2 regions of the Mycolicibacterium sp. YH-1 genome follow, and region 2 is predicted to be linked to the other one. Evidence: riboswitches for the same ligand, from Rfam matches in the RefSeq annotation. Region 2 holds a riboswitch; the other holds the start of a gene.
The links. A riboswitch is a leader RNA that binds a small molecule or an ion and turns the genes downstream of it on or off. The one in region 2 is predicted to bind glycine.
Positions count from the first base shown of each region.

Region 1 (9,910 bases), 2.5 Mb from region 2:
AACTCACAGGAACATTGATCGCAAGCCCACCGGTGGAGGTCTCCTTGTACTTGGTGAGCATGTCCGCGCCCGTGCTGCGCATGGTCTCCAGAACCTGGTCGAGACTCACCCGATGGGTACCATCGCCGCGCAGCGCCATCCGGGCGGCGTTGATCGCCTTTCCCGCCGAAATGGCGTTGCGCTCGATACAGGGCACCTGGACCAGTCCGGCGATGGGGTCACACGTCAGTCCGAGGCTGTGTTCCATGGCGATCTCGGCGGCATTCTCGGTTTGTTGGGGCGTGCCGCCGAGGATTTCGGCCAACCCGGCGGCTGCCATCGACGCTGCCGAGCCGACCTCGCCCTGACAACCGACCTCTGCCCCGGAGATCGACGCCCGTTCCTTACACAGGGAACCGATCGCGCCGGCGGTCAGGAGGAAGCGCACTGCGGTGTCATCTGGGTTGCGGCGGCCACACTCGGTGTAGTGCATCGCATAGTGCAACACAGCCGGGATGATGCCGGCCGCGCCGTTGGTCGGCGCGGTGACGACGCGACCACCGGAGGCGTTCTCCTCGTTGACCGCCAACGCGACCAAATTGACCCAGTCCTCGGCGAACTCGGGCCTGCGATCGGGATCCTCGGCCTGCAGCTGCTCGAACCACCGGTGGGCCCGGCGGCGGACCCGCAGCACGCCCGGCAGCAGTCCGTCACGTTGCATACCGCGGTTCTGGCACTCGACCATCACGTCACGGATGTGCAGAAGTCCGTCACGGACCTCACGTTCGGTGCGCAGCGTGCGCTCGTGAGCGAGCATGATGCCGCCCACCGACAATCCGAGAGTCCCTGTCAGCGCGAGCAGTTCCTCTGCGGAGCCGAACGACACCGCGCCGCGGCTGGGTGCGGTGGGCTGCGCGCTCTCCGCCTCCGTGACGACGAATCCGCCACCGACCGAGTAGTACGTCTGCCGATGCACCTCGGCGTACTCGCTCGTGAAGGCGATCAGCCGCATCCCGTTGGGGTGGAAGGGCAGGCTGATCTGCGGGTGCAGATTGATCTCATCCTCGGCCAGGGCAATCGCGCGCTCGCCGCCCAGCCTGATCCTGCCGGTGTTTCGCATGGCCTGCAGACGCAGTTCCATGTCGTCGGTGTCGATCTCCTCCGGACGGCAGCCCTCGAGTCCGAGGAGGACCGCAGGCAGAGTGCCGTGTCCGGCCCCGGTTGCAGCAAGCGATCCGTAGAGGTCGACGCTCACGCAGGTGACGCTGTCGATCACCGCAAGCAGACGCAGATCGTCGACGAATCGCGCCGCGGCGCGCATCGGGCCCACCGTATGGGAACTGGACGGTCCGACACCCACCGAGAACAGGTCGAACACGCTGATGGTCATGCTCTTACAGTCCCGGATAGAGCGGGTACGCATCGGCCAATGAGCGCACGCGAGCGCGGAGGTCGGTGGTGTCGCCGCCCTCCTCGGCGATGAGTGCCTGCGCGATCAGCTCAGCGACGATCGCGAAGTCGGCGGTGCTGAAGCCTCGGGTCGCCAGCGCGGGTGTGCCGATGCGGAGTCCCGACGTCACCATCGGAGGCCGCGGGTCGAAGGGGACCGCGTTGCGATTGACCGTGATCCCGATGGCTTCCAGTCGATCTTCGGCTTGTTGACCATCGATGGCGGCGTCTCGCAGATCGACGACGACCAGGTGCACGTCGGTGCCACCGGTGACGACGGCGATGCCGGCCTCCTTGGCGTCGGCGGCGCTGAGGCGTTCGGCGATGATTCTCGCCCCGTCGATGCAACGCTGCTGACGCTCTCGGAAGTCGGGCTCGGCGGCCATCTTGAATGCCGTTGCCTTGCCGGCGATCACGTGTTCCAGCGGGCCGCCCTGCTGACCGGGAAACACCGCCGAGTTGATCTTCTTGGCGATGTCGGCGTCATTGGTCAGGATGATCCCGCCGCGCGGCCCGCCCAGTGTTTTGTGCGTGGTGGAGGTGACCACGTGCGCATGCGGAACCGGTGAGGGATGCAGACCTGTGGCGACCAGTCCGGCAAAGTGGGCCATGTCGACCATCAGATAGGCGCCCACCTCATCGGCGATCTCGCGGAAGCGCGCGAAGTCAAGCTGACGCGGATAGGCCGACCATCCCGCGATGATGAGTTGGGGCCGGTGTTCGCGCGCCGCGGCCGCGACCTCATCCATGTCGATGAGGTAGTCCTTCTCCGAGACTCCGTAGGCGGCAACCTTGTAGAGTTTGCCGGAGAAGTTGATCTTCATGCCGTGGGTGAGATGTCCCCCATGTGCCAGGGACAGGCCCAGAATGGTGTCGCCGGGCTTGATCAACGCGTGCATCACCGCGGCGTTGGCGGTGGCACCCGAATGCGGTTGCACGTTGGCGTACTCGGCACCAAAGAGCCCTTTGACACGGTCGATCGCCAGCTGCTCGATACCGTCGACGTGTTCGCAGCCGCCGTAGTAGCGGCGCCCCGGGTATCCCTCGGCGTACTTGTTGGTCAGCACGGAGCCCTGGGCCTGCATGACCGATACCGGCGCGTGGTTCTCCGACGCGATCATCTCCAGGCCGGTGCGCTGGCGCTCCAGTTCCCTGCCGATAAGTGTCGCAACGTCTGGATCATATTCCGCCAGTGATTGATTCAGGGCACTCACGCTGTCGCCTCGTTCTTCGCCGCGTACTCGGCAGCGGTCAGAAGCGTTCCCGTTGCGGTTGCCTGCACGGCGAACAACCAGCCCTCGCCGTACGGGTCTGCGGTGATGATGCTGGGGTCGCTCTTGACGGCCTCGTTGATCTCGACCACCCGACCGGTGACCGGCGGAAACAGTTCGGACACCGTCTTGGTGGACTCGACTTCACCACAGCTCTCGCCTGCGACGATCTCAGCGCCGACCTCGGGCAGCTCAACGTAGACGAGTTCGCCGAGTGAGTCCGTGGCGATGGAGGTGACACCGACGCGCACGGGTCCATCAGGCAAGTCCGCGCCGGGTGGCAGCGAAACCCACTCGTGTTCTTCGGTATAGCTACGGTCGTCGGGAATGGTGTCAGACATGCGGTCTCCTTGAGGGGGTTGTGGACGCTGGTCGTCAGGACCGGCGGTAGAACGGGGGGCGCACGACGGTGAAGGGCTGCTTCGTGCCGCGGATATCGACGCTGACTTCGGTGCCGGGTTCAGCGAGCGCGGTGTCGACGTAGGCGAGGGCGATGGGGTAGCCCAGTGTCGGGGACAGTGCGCCGGAGGTCACGGTGCCGACCGGCGCTTCACCGCTGTCGAACACCGAGTACCCGGCGCGCGCGGCGCGGCGGCCACCGCCGGTGAGCCCGACGAGTTTCTGACCGATCGGCGCCTCGGAGGCTTGCTGCAATGCGTCCCTGCCCACAAATGGCTTGTCCAGCTTCACCACTCGTCCCAGTCCCGCTTCGAAGGGGTTGGTGTCGCGGGTCAGTTCGTGGCCGTAGAGCGCCATGCCTGCCTCCAGGCGGAGACTGTCGCGGCACGCGAGCCCCGCTGCGGTGCCGCCATGCTCGGTGGTGGCGGCCAGCAGTGCCTGCCAGAGCGCGACCGCCTGGTGGTTGGGCACGTACAACTCGAAGCCGTCTTCGCCGGTGTAGCCGGTGCGCGCCAGCAGGACGTCGATCCCGGCCACCGTCGCCGGTGTCGAGGCGTAGTACTTCAGGTCTTCGACGAGCGCCACCTGCTCCGACGGCACGAGTTGGGTGACGATGTCCTGGGACTTCGGCCCCTGGACCGCCAGCAGCGCGGTCTGGGACGACTGATCGTCGACCTCGGCGGCGAACCCCTTCACCCGGTCGACCAGTTCACCGGACACCGCGGCGACGTTCGATGCGTTTGCGACGACGAGGAATTCGTCGTCGGCCAACCGGTAGACGACGAGATCGTCGATGACCCCGCCTGCGGTGTCGCACAGCAGGGAGTACTTCGCCTTGCCGACGACAACCTTGGACAGCTCACCGGCCAGGGCGTGGTCGAGCATGGCGTCGGCTTGGGCGCCCCGGATGTAGATCTCGCCCATGTGGGACAGATCGAACAAGCCTGCGGTGGATCGGACGGCGCGGTGCTCTGCGAGCTCGCTGACGTACTTCAACGGCATCTGCCAGCCGGCGAAGTCGGTGAAGTGGGCGTTCAACGCCTGGTGTTCGGCGAGCAACGGGGACGCTGGTGACGTGGTGGTGGTCATACGAGGGCTTCCTCGAGGTCGGGAGTCGGAGTCGAAACAGTCGTCATTTCAAAGGCTTCTGGTGCTGGGCAGGAGCAGACCAGGTTGCGGTCGCCGTGGACGCCGTCGATGCGCCGCACCGGCGACCAGTACTTCGCTGCCCGCAAGGTCGCGACGGGGAAGGCGGCGAGCCGGCGCGAGTACGGCAGATCCCAGTCGTCGGCCACGATCTGCTCAGCGGTGTGGGGCGCCTGGCGCAGGGGGCTGCGTTCCAGTGGCCACACGCCATCCCCGACGCTGTCGATCTCGCCGCGGATCGCGATCATGGCGTCGATGAACCGATCGAGTTCGCCGAGATCCTCGGACTCGGTGGGTTCGACCATCAGTGTCCCGTTCACCGGGAAGGAGAGCGTCGGAGCGTGGAACCCATAGTCGATCAGCCGCTTCGCGACGTCTTCGGCGGTGACGCCGGTCTGCTTGGTCAGACCGCGCAGATCCAGGATGCACTCGTGCGCAACCAGACCGGTGGGCCCCGTGTAGAGCACGGGGAAGTGCGGATCTAGCCGCGCGGCGACGTAGTTGGCGGCCAGCACTGCCATCTTCGTGGCGTCGGTCAAACCGTCCGCTCCCATCAGCGCGATGTAGGCCCACGTGATGGGCAGAATGGCCGCCGAGCCGTGGTTCGCCGCCGAGACTGGGCTCCCCGCGGCACCGTCGCCGAGTGGGTCACCCGGCAGGAAGGGGGCCAGGTGCGCGCGCACGGCGACCGGGCCGACGCCCGGTCCACCACCGCCGTGGGGTATGCAGAACGTCTTGTGCAGGTTCAGATGTGACACATCGCCGCCGAACCGTCCTGGCTTGGCCAGGCCCACCAGGGCGTTGAGGTTCGCCCCGTCGACATAGACCTGTCCGCCGGCCCGGTGGACGAGTTCACAGACGGTGCGGACGTCCTCCTCGTAGACTCCGTGCGTCGACGGGTAGGTCAGCATGATCGCCGCGACGCGGCCCTGGTGACTGGCAAGTTTGGCCTGCAGGTCGTCCGAGTCGATGTTGCCATTGGCGGCGGTGGCCACCACGGCGACCCGCATACCGGCCAAGACCGCCGAGGCGGCGTTGGTGCCATGCGCCGACTGCGGGATGAGGCAGACGTCCCTGTCGAATTCACCACGGCTGTCGTGGTAGGCCTTGATCGCCAGCAGCCCGGCGAGTTCGCCCTGCGACCCGGCATTGGGCTGCAACGACACGTTGTCGTATCCGGTGATCTCGGAAAGCCAGGTCTGCAGGTCGGCGATCAGCTTCTGATAGCCCAGCGTCTGATCCCGAGGTGCATGCGGGTGAATACCGGCGAAGCCCGGCCAGCTGATCGGCTCCATCTCGACGGCGGAGTTGAGTTTCATCGTGCACGACCCCAGCGGGATCATCGTCCGATCCAGCGCGAGGTCCTTGTCCGACAGTTTCCTCAGGAAGCGCATCATGGCGGTTTCGGAGCGGTGTGCGTGAAAAACGTTGTGCTGCAAGTACGCAGTGGTGCGAAGCGCGGCGCTAGGCAGCTGCCACTGGGCGGCGTGGGGTTCACCGGCACCGAACACGGCGACGACCTTGGCGACGACATCGTCGGTGGTGCACTCGTTGCAGGCGATCGCAACGTGGTTCGCATCGACGAGACGCAGGTTGATGCCCGCGAGTTCGGCACGTACGACGATGTCGCGTGCCTGACCCGGCACGCGGACCAGGACGGTGTCGAAGATTGCCTCGTGAACGACGTGGTGACCGGCGGCGTGCAGGCTCGTCGCGATGGTCCTGGCGTGAGCGTGCACGCGTTTGGCGATGGCGCGCAGACCTTCTGGGCCGTGGTAGACCGCGTACATCGCCGCCACGTTGGCCAGCAGCGCCTGCGCCGTGCAGATGTTGCTGGTCGCCTTGTCACGTCGGATGTGCTGTTCGCGAGTCTGCAGGGTGAGCCGGTAGGCCGGGGCTCCGTCGGCGTCGATCGAGACGCCCACCAGCCTTCCCGGCAGCATCCGCTCAAGACCGTCGCGCACCGCCATGTAACCGGCGTGCGGTCCGCCGAAGAACAGCGGCACACCGAAGCGCTGCGCTGAGCCCACCGCGATGTCGGCGCCCTGTTCGCCGGGCGGGACCAGCAGGGTCAACGACAGCAGGTCGGCCGCGACGGCGGCCAACGCGCCACGCTGGTGAGCTGCGGTGATCAGCGGCTCGAGGTCTCGGACGACACCGCTGGCACCAGGTGCCTGCAGCACGAGACCGAACAGGTCCCCATCGGGTAGGCCGTCGCCGAGGTCGGCGACGAGGACATCGATGCCGACAGCGGCGGCTCGGCCACGGACCACGGCCAACGTCTGGGGCAGGCAGTCGGCATCGACGACGACCCGGGCCACATCGGACTTCGCCTTGTTGGCACGACGCATGAGCAGGATCGCTTCCACCACGGCGGTGGCCTCGTCCAGCAGCGACGCTCCTGCCAGCGGTAGTGCCGTCAAATCCTCGATGACCTGCTGAAACGTAAGCAGTGCTTCGAGTCGGCCCTGGGAGATCTCCGGCTGGTACGGGGTGTAGGCGGTATACCAGGCCGGCGATTCCAGCATGTTGCGCCGCAGCACTGCCGGTGTGATGGTGTCGTGATAGCCCAGCCCGATCATCTGCACGCGGGTGTGGTTCTGGGCGGCCAGTGCGCGCAGATCCTCCAGGACCTGCTGTTCTGATCGCGCCGCCGGCAGGTGCATGACCTCGCGGTTTCGGATCTGCTGAGGTACAGCGGCGTCGATCAGCTCGTCGAGGGACGGGTATCCCAGTGTGTCGAGCATGTGGTGCGTGGCCGAAGCGCTCGGTCCGATGTGCCGGGATGGGAAATCGCCTGCTGAGGCGGTGATTTGCGCCGTGTGGCGAGAACTGGCTGACACGAGGTGGCTCCGGTTTCGACAGTGCCCGGACCGCACCGGACATCGCTAAAAGGACACCTCCCCGCTCTGTCCTGAAACCTGAGAGTCTGCGCGCGCCTTCTCGGCGGGCTCTACACCTTCGGTAAGTACCGGCTGTGAGACCGGTCCTGTTCTCCAGAGTTGCCTCTGCGCGGCGGTGCTGGGGCCTGAGAGATTCCCGGGGAGGAATTTGCTCCTACGGCGTCTCCCGAAGGAGATTCTCCCGCTGCGCATCAATGGCGTATTGAGTTGTGGTGGGTGACGCTACACACCACGCCATGGTTTGTCACTACCGAAGTTCGGACGGGTTCGACGCGGCGTCCGTCTTGCCAACGACGATGTTCGTTTGGCATCGTGCAGGGTGTCGTTTCCGTGACCGCACACGTGCGAACGCCTCTAGGACTATCTGGGAACCGCGTGGTCCCCCGTCCAGTTCATCTGTCTCGCTGAGACTTCCGATCCCAATGACCTACGTCCGCGCGACGTTCGCCATCACATTTGCCGTGCAAGGAGCACCATGTCGGTCAACAATGAAGGGCGTCGTCTTCTGCGCCTGGAGGTCCGCAACGCCCAGACTCCCCTCGAGCGCAAACCCCCGTGGATGAAGGTGTCGGTACGCACCGGCCCGCAGTACCAAGAGCTGTTGAGCCAGGTGAAGGAGCGCAAACTCAACACCGTGTGCCAAGAAGCGGGTTGTCCCAACATTTTCGAGTGCTGGGAGGATCGTGAGGCGACTTTCCTGATCGGCGGTGACCAGTGCACCCGGCGGTGCGACTTCTGCCAGATCGACACAGGCAAGCCGACGGCGTTGGACCGCGACGAGCCCAGACGCGTCGCCGAGTCGGTGGCCACCATGGGCTTGCGCTACGCGACCGTCACCGGTGTTGCGCGCGACGACCTGCCCGACGGCGGCTCTTGGCTGTACGCCGAGACAGTTCGACAGATTCACCGACGCTGCCCGGGCACCGGAGTGGAGGTACTGATCCCCGACTTCAACGCCGACACCACCCAGCTGAACGAGGTCTTCTCCTCCGCCCCAGAGGTTCTGGCGCACAACGTCGAGACTGTCCCTCGGATCTTCCGACGCGTACGACCCGGCTTCAGCTACAAGCGTTCGCTGCACGTGATCACCATGGCGCGCGAAGCGGGCCTGCTTACCAAGTCCAATCTCATTCTCGGGCTTGGCGAAACCACCGAGGAGGCCGTCGCAGCCTTGACCGACCTGCACGGGGCGGGATGCCAACTCGTCACTATCACGCAGTATCTTCGGCCTTCGGCGCGTCATCATCCCGTGCATCGCTGGGTCAAACCCGAGGAGTTCATCATGCTCGAATCGATCGCGCGTGAGATCGGACTCCTGGGCGTCATGTCTGGCCCGCTGGTCAGATCGTCCTATCGTGCGGGTCGCCTCCACGCGCAAGCGGTAGCCGCGACGCAATGAGGTCGCCCGGCGAAGGTGTGGTCAACGCGCTAGATAGCCGCCGTCGACAGCAAGGACTGCTCCGGTCGTGAAGGAGGCATCGTCTGACGCCAGATAGACGACCGCCCCCGATATTTCGGACACATCGGCGCGGCGCCCCATCGGGGTGCGCTCGATGACACTGCCCCGTGGGTTCGTGCGGTTCATATCCGTCTGCACGCCGCCAGGGCAGATCGCATTCACACGTACGCCGTCTGGCGCGAGTTCGATTGCGGCGACCTTGGTGATTCCGATAAGCGCTGCCTTGGTTGCGCAGTAGGCGACGTAGCCTGCTGCACCCACCAGCCCATAGGTGGAAGCGATGTTGATGATCGATCCGCCGTATGCGGCCTTCATCGCCGGGGCCACCTGTTGTATGCCGATCAGAGGGCCGGTGGTGTTGACCGCGAAGGCGGTGTTCCACTGGTCGAGCGGCTCCTCCAACAGAGCGTTGGTGTGCACGACGCCCGCATTGTTCACGAGAACATCGAGACGACTGGTGATTTCGACAGCGTGACCGACCGTCGTGGCCCAGTCTTGCTGTGACGTCACGTCCAAATGTCGGAACTCGCAGTTGAGCCCCTCCTGCTGCAGCCGACCCGCTGCCTCGGCACCGACGTCGTCGAGAACGTCGGCCATGATCACGTAGGCGCCCTCCCTCGCAAGTCGTTCCGCATGTGCGGCACCCATGCCTCTGGCGCCACCCGTGACAATTGCTGTCTTACCGAGTAAACGGCGTCCGTTCACCATCTGTGCTGACTGCTTCATGCACTTTCCCTCACTGGTTCTCGTCGTTTCACTCGTCTTCGGGACTGCGGATGACCCGTTCCCACACCTCGAACTGCGCCAATGTGGAGAACGCGTGAACCATTGCCTCCAACCCGACGCGGACAGATGGACGTCCGTCGTCTCGCCTCGTCAACGCGAGAATCTCCCGCTTGAGCGTCGGCAACACAGGAAGGACGGCAACGCGGTCAGGCACCCAGGCGCGGATGAGGCGAGGTATGAGAGCTGCCGCAAGATTGTTGGACACGAGTTCCAGCTGGGCCGAGAAGTCCGGCACCTCGAAGGGAATAGCCGGTTCCAGGCCGGCTTTTCGCAACGTCTGCTCCAACCAGGTATGGAACACTTCATTCCTCCGCCAGGTGACCCACGTCATGTCCGCCAGGTCGGCAAGCGTCACGCCATCGGCGGTGGCGTGCGGGTGACCCGCCGCGAGTGCCACTTCAACGACGTCGTCATGGAGGTGTTGGTGCACCACATCGTCTGGTAGATGCAGCGGCATTGTCACCAGACTCTCTGCAACCACCAGGTCGACCTCGTTTCTTCGCAAGGCGTGCAGCAAT
Region 1 covers NZ_CP092915.1:5,830,710-5,840,619, forward strand. Annotated here, with positions in the region: gene L0M16_RS27495 (L-serine ammonia-lyase) at 1-1,369, opposite strand, end outside; gene glyA (serine hydroxymethyltransferase) at 1,374-2,642, opposite strand; gene gcvH (glycine cleavage system protein GcvH) at 2,639-3,040, opposite strand; gene gcvT (glycine cleavage system aminomethyltransferase GcvT) at 3,075-4,187, opposite strand; gene gcvP (aminomethyl-transferring glycine dehydrogenase) at 4,184-6,991, opposite strand; glycine riboswitch at 7,251-7,341, opposite strand; gene lipA (lipoyl synthase) at 7,623-8,546, shown strand; gene L0M16_RS27525 (SDR family NAD(P)-dependent oxidoreductase) at 8,568-9,332, opposite strand; gene L0M16_RS27530 (LysR family transcriptional regulator) at 9,361-9,910, opposite strand, start outside.
Region 1: another riboswitch for glycine. It lies ahead of gcvP (aminomethyl-transferring glycine dehydrogenase); the one in region 2 lies ahead of gcvP (aminomethyl-transferring glycine dehydrogenase).

Region 2 (9,910 bases):
GGCGTCCGAGCGTGCCACGACCCTCAAGCCGTTCGACGTCCAGCTGCTAGGCGCGCTGCGCATGATGGCCGGCGACGTCGTCGAGATGGCCACCGGTGAGGGCAAGACCCTGGCCGGCGCCGTCGCCGCGGCTGGCTACGCCATCGCCGGCCGCAGCGTGCACGTCATCTCGGTCAACGACTACCTCGCCCGTCGCGACGCGGAGTGGATGGGCCCGCTGCTGGAGGCCATGGGTCTGACGGTCGGCTGGATCACCGCCGACTCGACAGCCGATGAACGCCGCGCCGCCTACGCCTGCAACGTGACCTACGCCTCGGTCAACGAGATCGGGTTCGACGTGCTGCGCGATCAGCTGGTGACCGACGTGGCCGACCTGGTGTCCCCGGATCCCGACGTCGCACTGATCGATGAGGCCGACTCGGTGCTCGTCGACGAGGCCCTGGTGCCGCTCGTCCTGGCCGGCACCACACACCGCGAGACACCGCGACTGGAGATCATCAGGCTGGTCCGTGACCTGGTGGAGTCCAACGACGCGGAGAAGTATTACGACACCGACGCCGACCGGCGCAATGTGCACCTGACCGACGCCGGCGCCCGCAGGCTCGAGGCCGCGCTCGGTGGTATCGACATCTACTCCGAGGAGCACGTCAGCACGACGTTGACCGAGGCGAACGTGGCGCTGCACGCGAACGTGCTGCTGCAGCGCGACGTGCACTACATCGTCCGCGACGGTGCGGTGCAGCTGATCAATGCCTCGCGCGGCCGGATCGCGTCGCTGCAGCGCTGGCCCGACGGCCTGCAGGCGGCGGTCGAGGCCAAGGAGGGCATCGAGACCACCGAGACCGGCGAGGTCCTCGACACCATCACCGTGCAGGCGCTGATCAACCGCTACCCGACGGTGTGCGGTATGACCGGTACCGCACTGGCAGCGGGCGAGCAGCTGCGCCAGTTCTACAAGCTCGGCGTCTCGCCGATCCCGCCAAACACCCCGAACATCCGCGTCGACGAACTCGACCGGGTGTACATCACCGCGGCCGCCAAGAACGACGCCGTCGTCGAGCACATCACCGAGGTGCATGCGACGGGTCAGCCGGTGCTGGTCGGTACCCGCGACGTCGCCGAGTCCGAGGAACTGCACGAGCGTCTGGTCAAGGCGGGCATTCCGGCGGTCGTGCTCAACGCCAAGAACGACGCCGAGGAAGCCGCGGTGATCGCCGAGGCGGGCAAGCTCGGAGTGGTCACGGTGTCCACCCAGATGGCCGGCCGCGGAACCGATATCCGACTCGGCGGCTCCGACGAGTCCGATCACGATGCCGTCGCCGATCTCGGCGGGCTGCATGTCATCGGTACGGGCCGCCACCACACCGAGCGCCTGGACAACCAGCTCCGGGGCCGCGCGGGACGCCAGGGCGACCCGGGCTCGTCGGTGTTCTTCTCCAGCTGGGAGGACGACGTCGTCGTCGCTCATCTGGAACCACAGAAGCTGCCGATGCAGACCGATGAAGACGGCCGCATCCTGAACGACAAGGCTGCCCAACTTCTCGAGCACGCGCAGCGCGTCGCGGAGGGCAAGCTGCTCGATGTGCACGCCAACACGTGGCGCTACAACCAATTGGTCGCCCAGCAGCGCGCCATCATCTCCGAGCGCCGGGAGAACCTGCTGCGCACGCCGACGGCTCGCGAGGAACTCGCGGAGCGCTCACCGAAGCGCTACGAGCAACTTCTCGAGGAGATCGGCGAGGAGCGTCTGGAGACGACGTGCCGCCAGATCATGCTGTACCACCTCGACCGCGGCTGGGCCGACCATCAGGCCTACCTGTCCGACATCCGGGAGAGCATCCACCTGCGGGCCCTTGGCAGACAGAACCCGCTCGACGAGTTCCACCGGATGGCCGTTGACGCGTTCGGCTCGCTGGCCGCGGACGCCATCGAGGCCGCGCAGCAGACCTTCGAGACGGCAAACGTCACCGAGGACGAGCTGGGCCTCGATCTGTCGAAGCTCGCCCGACCGACATCGACGTGGACGTACATGATTCACGACAACCCGCTCGCCGACGACACCATGTCGGCGCTGAGCCTGCCTGGGGTGTTCCGCTAGGTTAGGCCCTCATGGAGGCGCCCCACGGCAGTAGCGAGGCGACCGGGGCCGGCGGTGACGCGGTCCGGCCAGACGCCGCCACCGACCGCGTGCTGACCATCCCCAACGCACTCAGCGTGCTGCGGCTGATCCTGGTCCCCGTCTTCCTCTACCTGCTGCTGGTCGCCGATGCCAACGCGCTAGCGGTCGCGGTGCTGATGTTCAGCGGCTTCTCCGACTGGGCCGACGGCAAGATCGCGCGGCTGGTGCCCAACCAGTCCTCACGCCTCGGCGCGCTGCTCGACCCGGCCGTCGACCGGACCTACATGGTGGCCGTTCCTGTGGCCTTCGCCATCGACAACATCGTGCCGTGGTGGTTCGTGCTGGTGCTGCTCGGGCGTGACGTCGTGCTGGCCGCCACCCTGCCGGTACTGCGCAGCCGCGGTCTGACGGCGCTGCCGGTGACCTATATCGGCAAGGCCGCGACGTTCGCGCTGATGTCGGGATTCCCGCTGATCCTGCTTGGTCAGTGGGACGCGTTGTGGAGCCGGGTCATCCTGGCCTGCGGGTGGGCGTTCGTGATCTGGGGCGCGGTGATGTACCTGTGGTCGGCCGTGCTGTATCTGCTCCAGGTCGGGATGGTGCTGCGCACCCTGCCGCGGGTGCCCGCAGGGAAAGCCTGACCGGTGTCCGCAGACGACCGCGCACTCGGCGGCTACAGCCGCGAGGCGGGCCGCAATGCTCATGACGCCGACGCGCCCAAGCTGATCCCGGTTCCGTCGCTGTTGAGGTCGCTGCTGACCGATCACCTCGATCCGGGGTACGCGGCCGCCGCCGAGCGGCGTGCGGCCCGCGGCGAGACCGGCCGCGGGCGGTTCGACTGGGGTTGGCAGCTGGCGGCGGGCCTTGCCGTGACCATCGTGTTCGCCACGGCGGCCGCGCAGGCGCAGTCCGTGGCTCCTGCGACCCGCGAGACACAGCACGTCCTCGTCGACAGTGTCCGGGCCGCGGAGACCACGACGGGCGCGGCCACCGAGCGCCGCGACAAACTCTCGGCAGAGGTCGAGATGGAGCGGCGCAGCCGTCTCGAGGGTGACGAGGAGGGCCGCGGTCTACTCGAGCGGCTCGACACCGCGGATTTCGCCGCCGCGGCCACCGAGGTACACGGGCCGGGGTTGCGCGTGACAGCCACCGAGCCCGGCGCCGCCCGCGACCTGTCCGACGTGTCCAAACAACGGATCCAGGGCAGTCCGCAGGTGGTGCTCGACCGCGACCTGCAGTTGGTGGTGAACTCGTTGTGGGTCAGCGGCGCCGAGGCCATCGCCGTGGGGGGTGTGCGGATCGGTCCCAACGTGACGATCCGGCAGGCGGGAGGGGGGATCCTGGTGGACAACCAGCCGATCGGCAGCCCGTACGCCGTCGTGGCCATAGGACCGCCGCGCGCCATGGCAGATGTGTTCGACCGCAGCCCCGGACTGCACCGGTTGCGGCTGCTTGAGGCCTCCTACGGCGTGGGGGTCGAGGTCAGCGCCGCCGACGACCTCGCCGTCGCCGCCGGATCGGTCCGCGACCTGACATTCGCTAAGCCGCTTGGCCCCTGATGATCGGAAGTACATGATCGGAATCGTCGCGCTCATCGCCGGAATCGTGCTCGGGTTGGTGTTTCACCCCGATGTCCCCGATTTCATCCAGCCCTATCTGCCGATCGCGGTCGTCGCCGCGCTCGACGCGGTGTTCGGCGGCCTGCGGGCGTATCTCGAGCGGATCTTCGACTCGAAGGTCTTCGTCGTGTCCTTCGTGTTCAACGTCCTGGTCGCCTCGATCATCGTCTACGTCGGTGATCAGCTCGGGGTGGGCACACAACTGTCCACCGCGATCATCGTCGTCCTGGGCATCCGCATCTTCGGTAACGCCGCCGCGTTGCGGCGCAGGCTGTTCGGAGCGTGACGATGAACGAGCATGACCCGGAAAAGCATCACGGCAGACACGAGCTTCCGCCCGACGAGCCCATCCGGTCCATCGGTGAACTGCAGCCCAGCGGTGTGGCCGGAATCCTGCGCCGCGGCCGGGCACAGCTCGGATTCGGCACGTTGGCCATCCTGCTGTGTCTGGTACTCGGTATCGCGATCGTCACGCAGGTCCGCCAGACCGAGTCGGGGGACTCCCTGGACACCGCCCGACCGGCCGACCTCCTGGTGCTGCTCGACTCGCTGCAGCAACGCGAGGCCGCGCTCAACACAGAGGTCACCGACCTTCAGCGCACGCTCGCCGCGCTGCAGGCCTCCGGCAGCAACGATCAGGCCGCCATCGAGAATGCCCGGGCCCGCCTGGCCGCGCTGTCCATCCTGATCGGCACGGTGGCCGCGACGGGGCCCGGTGTGACTCTGACCATCGGCGACACCGCCCCCGGCGTGTCGCCCGAGACGATGCTCGACGTGATCAACGAACTGCGTGCCGCAGGGGCTGAGGCGATGGAGATCCGCGATGCGAGCAGTGAATCCGGGGGCCCCACGATCCGGGTGGGAGTGGATACTTGGGTGGTGGGCACCGCGGGCAGCCTGATCATCGACGGTGTCACCATGAGCCCGCCGTATTCGATTCTGGCGATTGGTGATCCGGCGACTCTTGCTGCCGCGATGAACATTCCCGGCGGGGCGATGGACAGTGTCGAACGTGTCGGCGGCACAATGACCGTGCAACAGGCCGACACGGTGAACGTGACCGCCTTGCGGCAACCGAAACCTCGCCAATACGCTCAGCCGGGCAAGTGACAGCCGTAGCACCACGCAGAACCTAGGAGCGCCGTGAGCGAGACCCCGTCCGACCTGTTCTACACCCCCGAGCACGAGTGGGTGCGGCGCACCGGCGACGACACCGTGCGGGTCGGTATCACCGACTACGCACAAGCGGCGCTGGGCGATGTGGTGTTCGTCGATCTCCCGTCGGCGGACGCCGACGTCACCGCGGGCGCCGAGTTCGGCAACGTGGAGTCCACGAAGTCCCAATCCGAGCTGTACTCGCCGCTGACCGCGAAAGTGATTGCGGTGAACGAAGATCTGGCCGACTCGCCCGAACTGGTCAACTCCGACCCATATGGCGCCGGTTGGCTGATCGACCTGCAGGTCGACGCCGCCGCGCTTGCGGAGGGTCTGGCCGGGCTTCTCGACGCGGACGGGTATCGTGCCACTCTCGACGAATGAACGATTCCGGCGGTGGTGGACACATCGGACAACCCCGCGCGGTACGGTCGTGGTGACCCCACAACGGTCGGCCGCGCAGCGCCGAGCTTTGTGCCAGACATCGCCACAGCAGCCAGTTAGGAGCAGCGGGTGACGGAAAACGACACCAGTTCGGGAGCCGACCAGTCCTCGGATGAAGTCACGGTCGAGACCACATCGGTCTTTCGTGCCGACTTCCTCAACGAGTTGGACGCGCCGGCCTCGGCGGGCTCCGAGAGTTCCGTTTCGGGGGTCGAGGGACTTCCGACGGGTTCGGCATTGCTGGTCGTCAAGCGTGGCCCCAACGCCGGCTCCCGGTTCCTGCTCGATCAGGCCACCACATCGGCCGGACGGCATCCCGACAGCGACATCTTCCTCGACGACGTCACGGTTAGCCGGCGGCACGCTGAGTTCCGCCTGGAGTCCGGCGAGTTCCAGGTCGTCGACGTCGGCAGCCTCAACGGCACCTACGTCAACCGTGAGCCGGTGGACTCCGCGGTGCTCGCCAACGGCGACGAGGTTCAGATCGGGAAGTTCCGTCTGGTGTTCCTGACGGGCCCCAAGACCGACGACGGCAGCCCGGGCAGCTAGTGACCGCCCCCGACACCCCTGCGCTCGCCGGGATGTCGATCGGGGCGGTCCTCGACCTGCTGCGACCCGACTTCCCGGATGTGACCATCTCCAAGATCCGGTTCTTGGAGGCCGAAGGGCTGGTCACGCCGGAACGCACACCTTCGGGGTATCGGCGCTTCACCGCTTATGACTGTGCGAGGCTGCGGTTCATCCTGACCGCGCAGCGCGACCACTATCTGCCGTTGAAGGTCATCAAGGCTGCGCTCGACGATCAGCCCGATGGCGAGATCCCGGCGATCGGTTCGGCCTACGCGGCGCCGCGCCTGGTGCCGGTATCCGACGATCCCACTGATCCCGACGCGTCCGACGCTGCCGCAGGTAGATCGGTAGCGCGGCAGCAGGTCCGGTTGAGCCGCGAGGATGTTCTGGCCAAGTCGGGAGTCGACGAAGAGCTGCTCTCAACCCTGGTCAGGGCGGGCGTCGTCAAGCCGGGGACGGCCGGGTTCTTCGACGAGTACACGGTCATCACCCTGCAGTGCGCACGGGCGCTGGCCGACTACGGCATCGAACCGCGCCACCTGCGCGCGTTCAGGTCTGCCGCGGACCGCCAGTCCGACCTGATCGCTCAGATCGCGGGACCCGTGGACAAGACCCGAAAAGCCGGCGCCCGCGATCGGGCGGACGACCTGGCCCGTGAGGTGGCGGCGCTGGCGATCACATTGCACACGTCGTTGATCAAGTCCGCGGTGCGCGACGTTCTGGATCGCTGAGGACTAGACTCGGCTCGACGGATTTGACGGTGCGGAGGGCGTACACAGATGGGTGAGGTTCGTGTGGTCGGCATACGCATCGAGCAGCCGCAGAACCAGCCGGTCTTGCTGCTGCGCGAGTCCAATGGCGATCGTTATCTGCCCATCTGGATAGGGCAGACGGAGGCCACTGCGATCGCGCTGGAGCAGCAGGGCGTTGAGCCGGCGCGCCCGCTGACTCACGACTTGATCCGAGATCTGATTGCCGCCCTTGGCCATTCACTCAAGGAAGTCCGGATCGTCGCGTTACAGGAGGGCACCTTCTACGCCGACCTGATCTTCGACCGGGACATCACGGTGTCGGCCAGGCCGTCGGACTCGGTGGCGATCGCCTTGCGCGTCGGTGTGCCGATCTATGTCGAGGAGGCAGTGCTCGCCGAGGCGGGTCTGTTGATCCCGGACGAGGGCGACGAGGAGGGCACCGGCGCGGTGCGCGAGGACGAGGTCGAGAAGTTCAAGGAGTTCCTCGACAGCGTGTCGCCCGATGACTTCAAGGCGACTTGAGCGCAGGTAGCCGGTTGGTCACGGATCCGTCTCACGAATGTCGACACGCCGCGAGGTTTGCGGTAACCGCGATCTGGACAGCCATAATTTGATCTAACTTCAGGCGGTCACGGGCCTTGCCGGGAGCGTATGCTCGACAAGTTCGAGCTTGGAGCAAACGCGCTGACCGTGGTCTCGACTGTGACGCACGAAGCGAGTTCGATTCGGCGAGAGGATGGACAGTGGGCGACACGCCACGTCAGGAGCAGTTAGATCTGTCGTCGGGGGGTACGTCCGTCCAGCCTGGACCGACCGTAGCCGCCGAGCCAGTTCAGGGTCGACTGTTTCCCGATGACTCGGTACCCGACGAACTCGTCGGTTACAGGGGTCCGAGCGCCTGCCAGATCGCGGGGATCACGTACCGCCAGCTCGACTACTGGGCGCGTACATCACTGGTCGTGCCGTCGATCCGCAGTGCGGCCGGCTCGGGTAGTCAGCGGTTGTACTCGTTCAAGGACATCCTGGTCCTCAAGATCGTCAAAAGACTGCTGGACACCGGCATCTCACTGCACAACATCCGGGTGGCGGTCGATCACCTGCGCCAGCGCGGTGTGCAGGATCTGGCCAACATCACGCTGTTCTCCGACGGCACCACCGTCTATGAGTGCACGTCCGCCGAAGAGGTCGTCGACCTCCTCCAGGGCGGCCAGGGTGTGTTCGGCATCGCGGTGTCGGGCGCCATGCGCGAGCTGACCGGTGCGATCGCCGATTTCCCAGGTGAGCGCGCTGACGGCGGCGAGTCGATCGCCGCACCCGAGGATGAACTGGCATCGCGTCGCAAGAGTCGCGACCGCAAGATCGGCTGACGTCTCACCAACCCTGCCGCTGCCGGTAGAATCAGCAGCGCATCGCCCTCGCGCGGGAGAGCTTCGTGACTGCCAGTCACGGACGCCGAAGGAGCAACACCTCTCCGTCAACCTCTCAGGCACCCAGGACCGCGCCGGGCCCCGATGCCTCTGGAAAGTGGCAGGTGATCCTGCCCGCCCATGGGGAAAGGCCATCTCCGCGCATCGCCCCGGGGTAGCCGAATCTCTCAGGCGCCCGGTACGGGTCGACGACAGAGGGGGAGGACCGCAACGAATCGTGCGTTCTGAACCCGAGAGGTCCACGTGTCCGGTAGTCATCCCCATTTCTCGGCCGATCATCACCAGCCCCGCTTCGCCGACCGTCATATCGGACCGGATTCGGATGCCGTGGCGACGATGCTCCAGGTCATCGGCGTCGATTCGCTTGCCAGCCTCGCCGAGAAGGCCCTGCCCGCGGGGATTCTCGACGCGCTGACCGCGGACGGTCTGGCCCCCGGTCTCGATCAGCTGCCACCGCCGGCCACCGAGGAGCACGCCCTGGCCGATCTGCGCGCCATGGCCGATGCCAACACCGTCGCGGTGTCGATGATCGGACAGGGTTACTTCGACACCCTCACCCCACCGGTGCTGCGCCGCAACATCCTCGAGAACCCGGCCTGGTACACCGCGTACACCCCGTACCAGCCGGAGATCAGCCAAGGCCGACTGGAGGCGCTGCTCAACTTCCAGACCATGGTCGAGGATCTGACGGGGCTCGAAGTGGCCAACGCGTCGATGCTCGACGAGGGCACCGCCGCCGCCGAGGCGATGACGTTGATGCACCGCGCGGTGAAGGGTTCCGCCAACCGTCTCGCCGTCGATGCGGACCTCTACCGCCAGACCGCGGCAATCCTGGCGACTCGGGCCGAGCCACTCGGCATTGAGATCGTTACCGCCGACCTGCGCAACGGACTGCCCGAGGGCGACTTCTTCGGTGTCATCGTGTCGCTTCCCGGTGCGAGCGGCATTGTCAACGACTGGAGCGACCTGATCGCGTCCGCTCACGACCGCGGCGCGCTGGTGGCCGTGGGCGCCGACCTGCTCGCGCTGACCCTCATCACGCCGCCCGGAGACATCGGCGCGGACGTGGCCTTCGGCACTACTCAACGCTTCGGTGTGCCAATGGGTTTCGGTGGACCCCACGCCGGATACCTCGCCGTGCACACCAAGCACGCCCGCCAGCTGCCCGGCCGCCTGGTCGGTGTGTCGGTCGACGCCGACGGATCCCCGGCGTACCGCCTCGCGCTGCAGACCCGCGAGCAGCACATTCGTCGCGACAAGGCGACCAGCAATATCTGTACCGCACAGGTACTTCTCGCGGTGACGGCGGCGATGTACGCCAGTTACCACGGCGCCGACGGCCTCACCTCGATCGCGCACAAGGTTCACGGTCATGCGCTCGCGGTGGCCGCGGGCCTGTTGTCCGCAGGGGTGACCGTGGTGCACGACACATTCTTCGACACCGTGCTGGCCCACGTGCCCGGGCGGGCCGAGGAGATCCGTGCGCAGGCCAAGGACCGTGGCATCAACGTGTGGCTGGTGGACGCCGACCACATCTCGGTGTCGTGTGACGAGGCGACGTCCGCCGAGCATGTCGAGCAGGTTCTGGAGGCGTTCGGCGGCACCCGCGGTGGGCACCACTGGGAGGGTCCCGAGATCCACACCCGCACATCGACCTTCTTGGCGCACCCGGCGTTCACGCGGTACCGCACCGAGACCGAGATGATGCGTTACCTGCGCGCGCTGTCGGATAAGGACATCGCGCTGGACCGCAGCATGATCCCGCTAGGCTCGTGCACGATGAAGCTCAATGCGGCCGCCGAGATGGAGCCGATCACCTGGCCG
Region 2 covers NZ_CP092915.1:3,282,010-3,291,919, forward strand. Annotated here, with positions in the region: gene secA2 (accessory Sec system translocase SecA2) at 1-2,098, shown strand, start outside; gene L0M16_RS15335 (CDP-alcohol phosphatidyltransferase family protein) at 2,110-2,760, shown strand; gene L0M16_RS15340 (DUF881 domain-containing protein) at 2,764-3,678, shown strand; gene L0M16_RS15345 (small basic family protein) at 3,692-4,024, shown strand; gene L0M16_RS15350 (DUF881 domain-containing protein) at 4,027-4,848, shown strand; gene gcvH (glycine cleavage system protein GcvH) at 4,882-5,277, shown strand; gene garA (glycogen accumulation regulator GarA) at 5,407-5,886, shown strand; gene ftsR (transcriptional regulator FtsR) at 5,886-6,638, shown strand; gene L0M16_RS15370 (bifunctional nuclease family protein) at 6,687-7,181, shown strand; gene L0M16_RS15375 (MerR family transcriptional regulator) at 7,403-8,026, shown strand; glycine riboswitch at 8,070-8,168, shown strand; gene gcvP (aminomethyl-transferring glycine dehydrogenase) at 8,330-9,910, shown strand, end outside.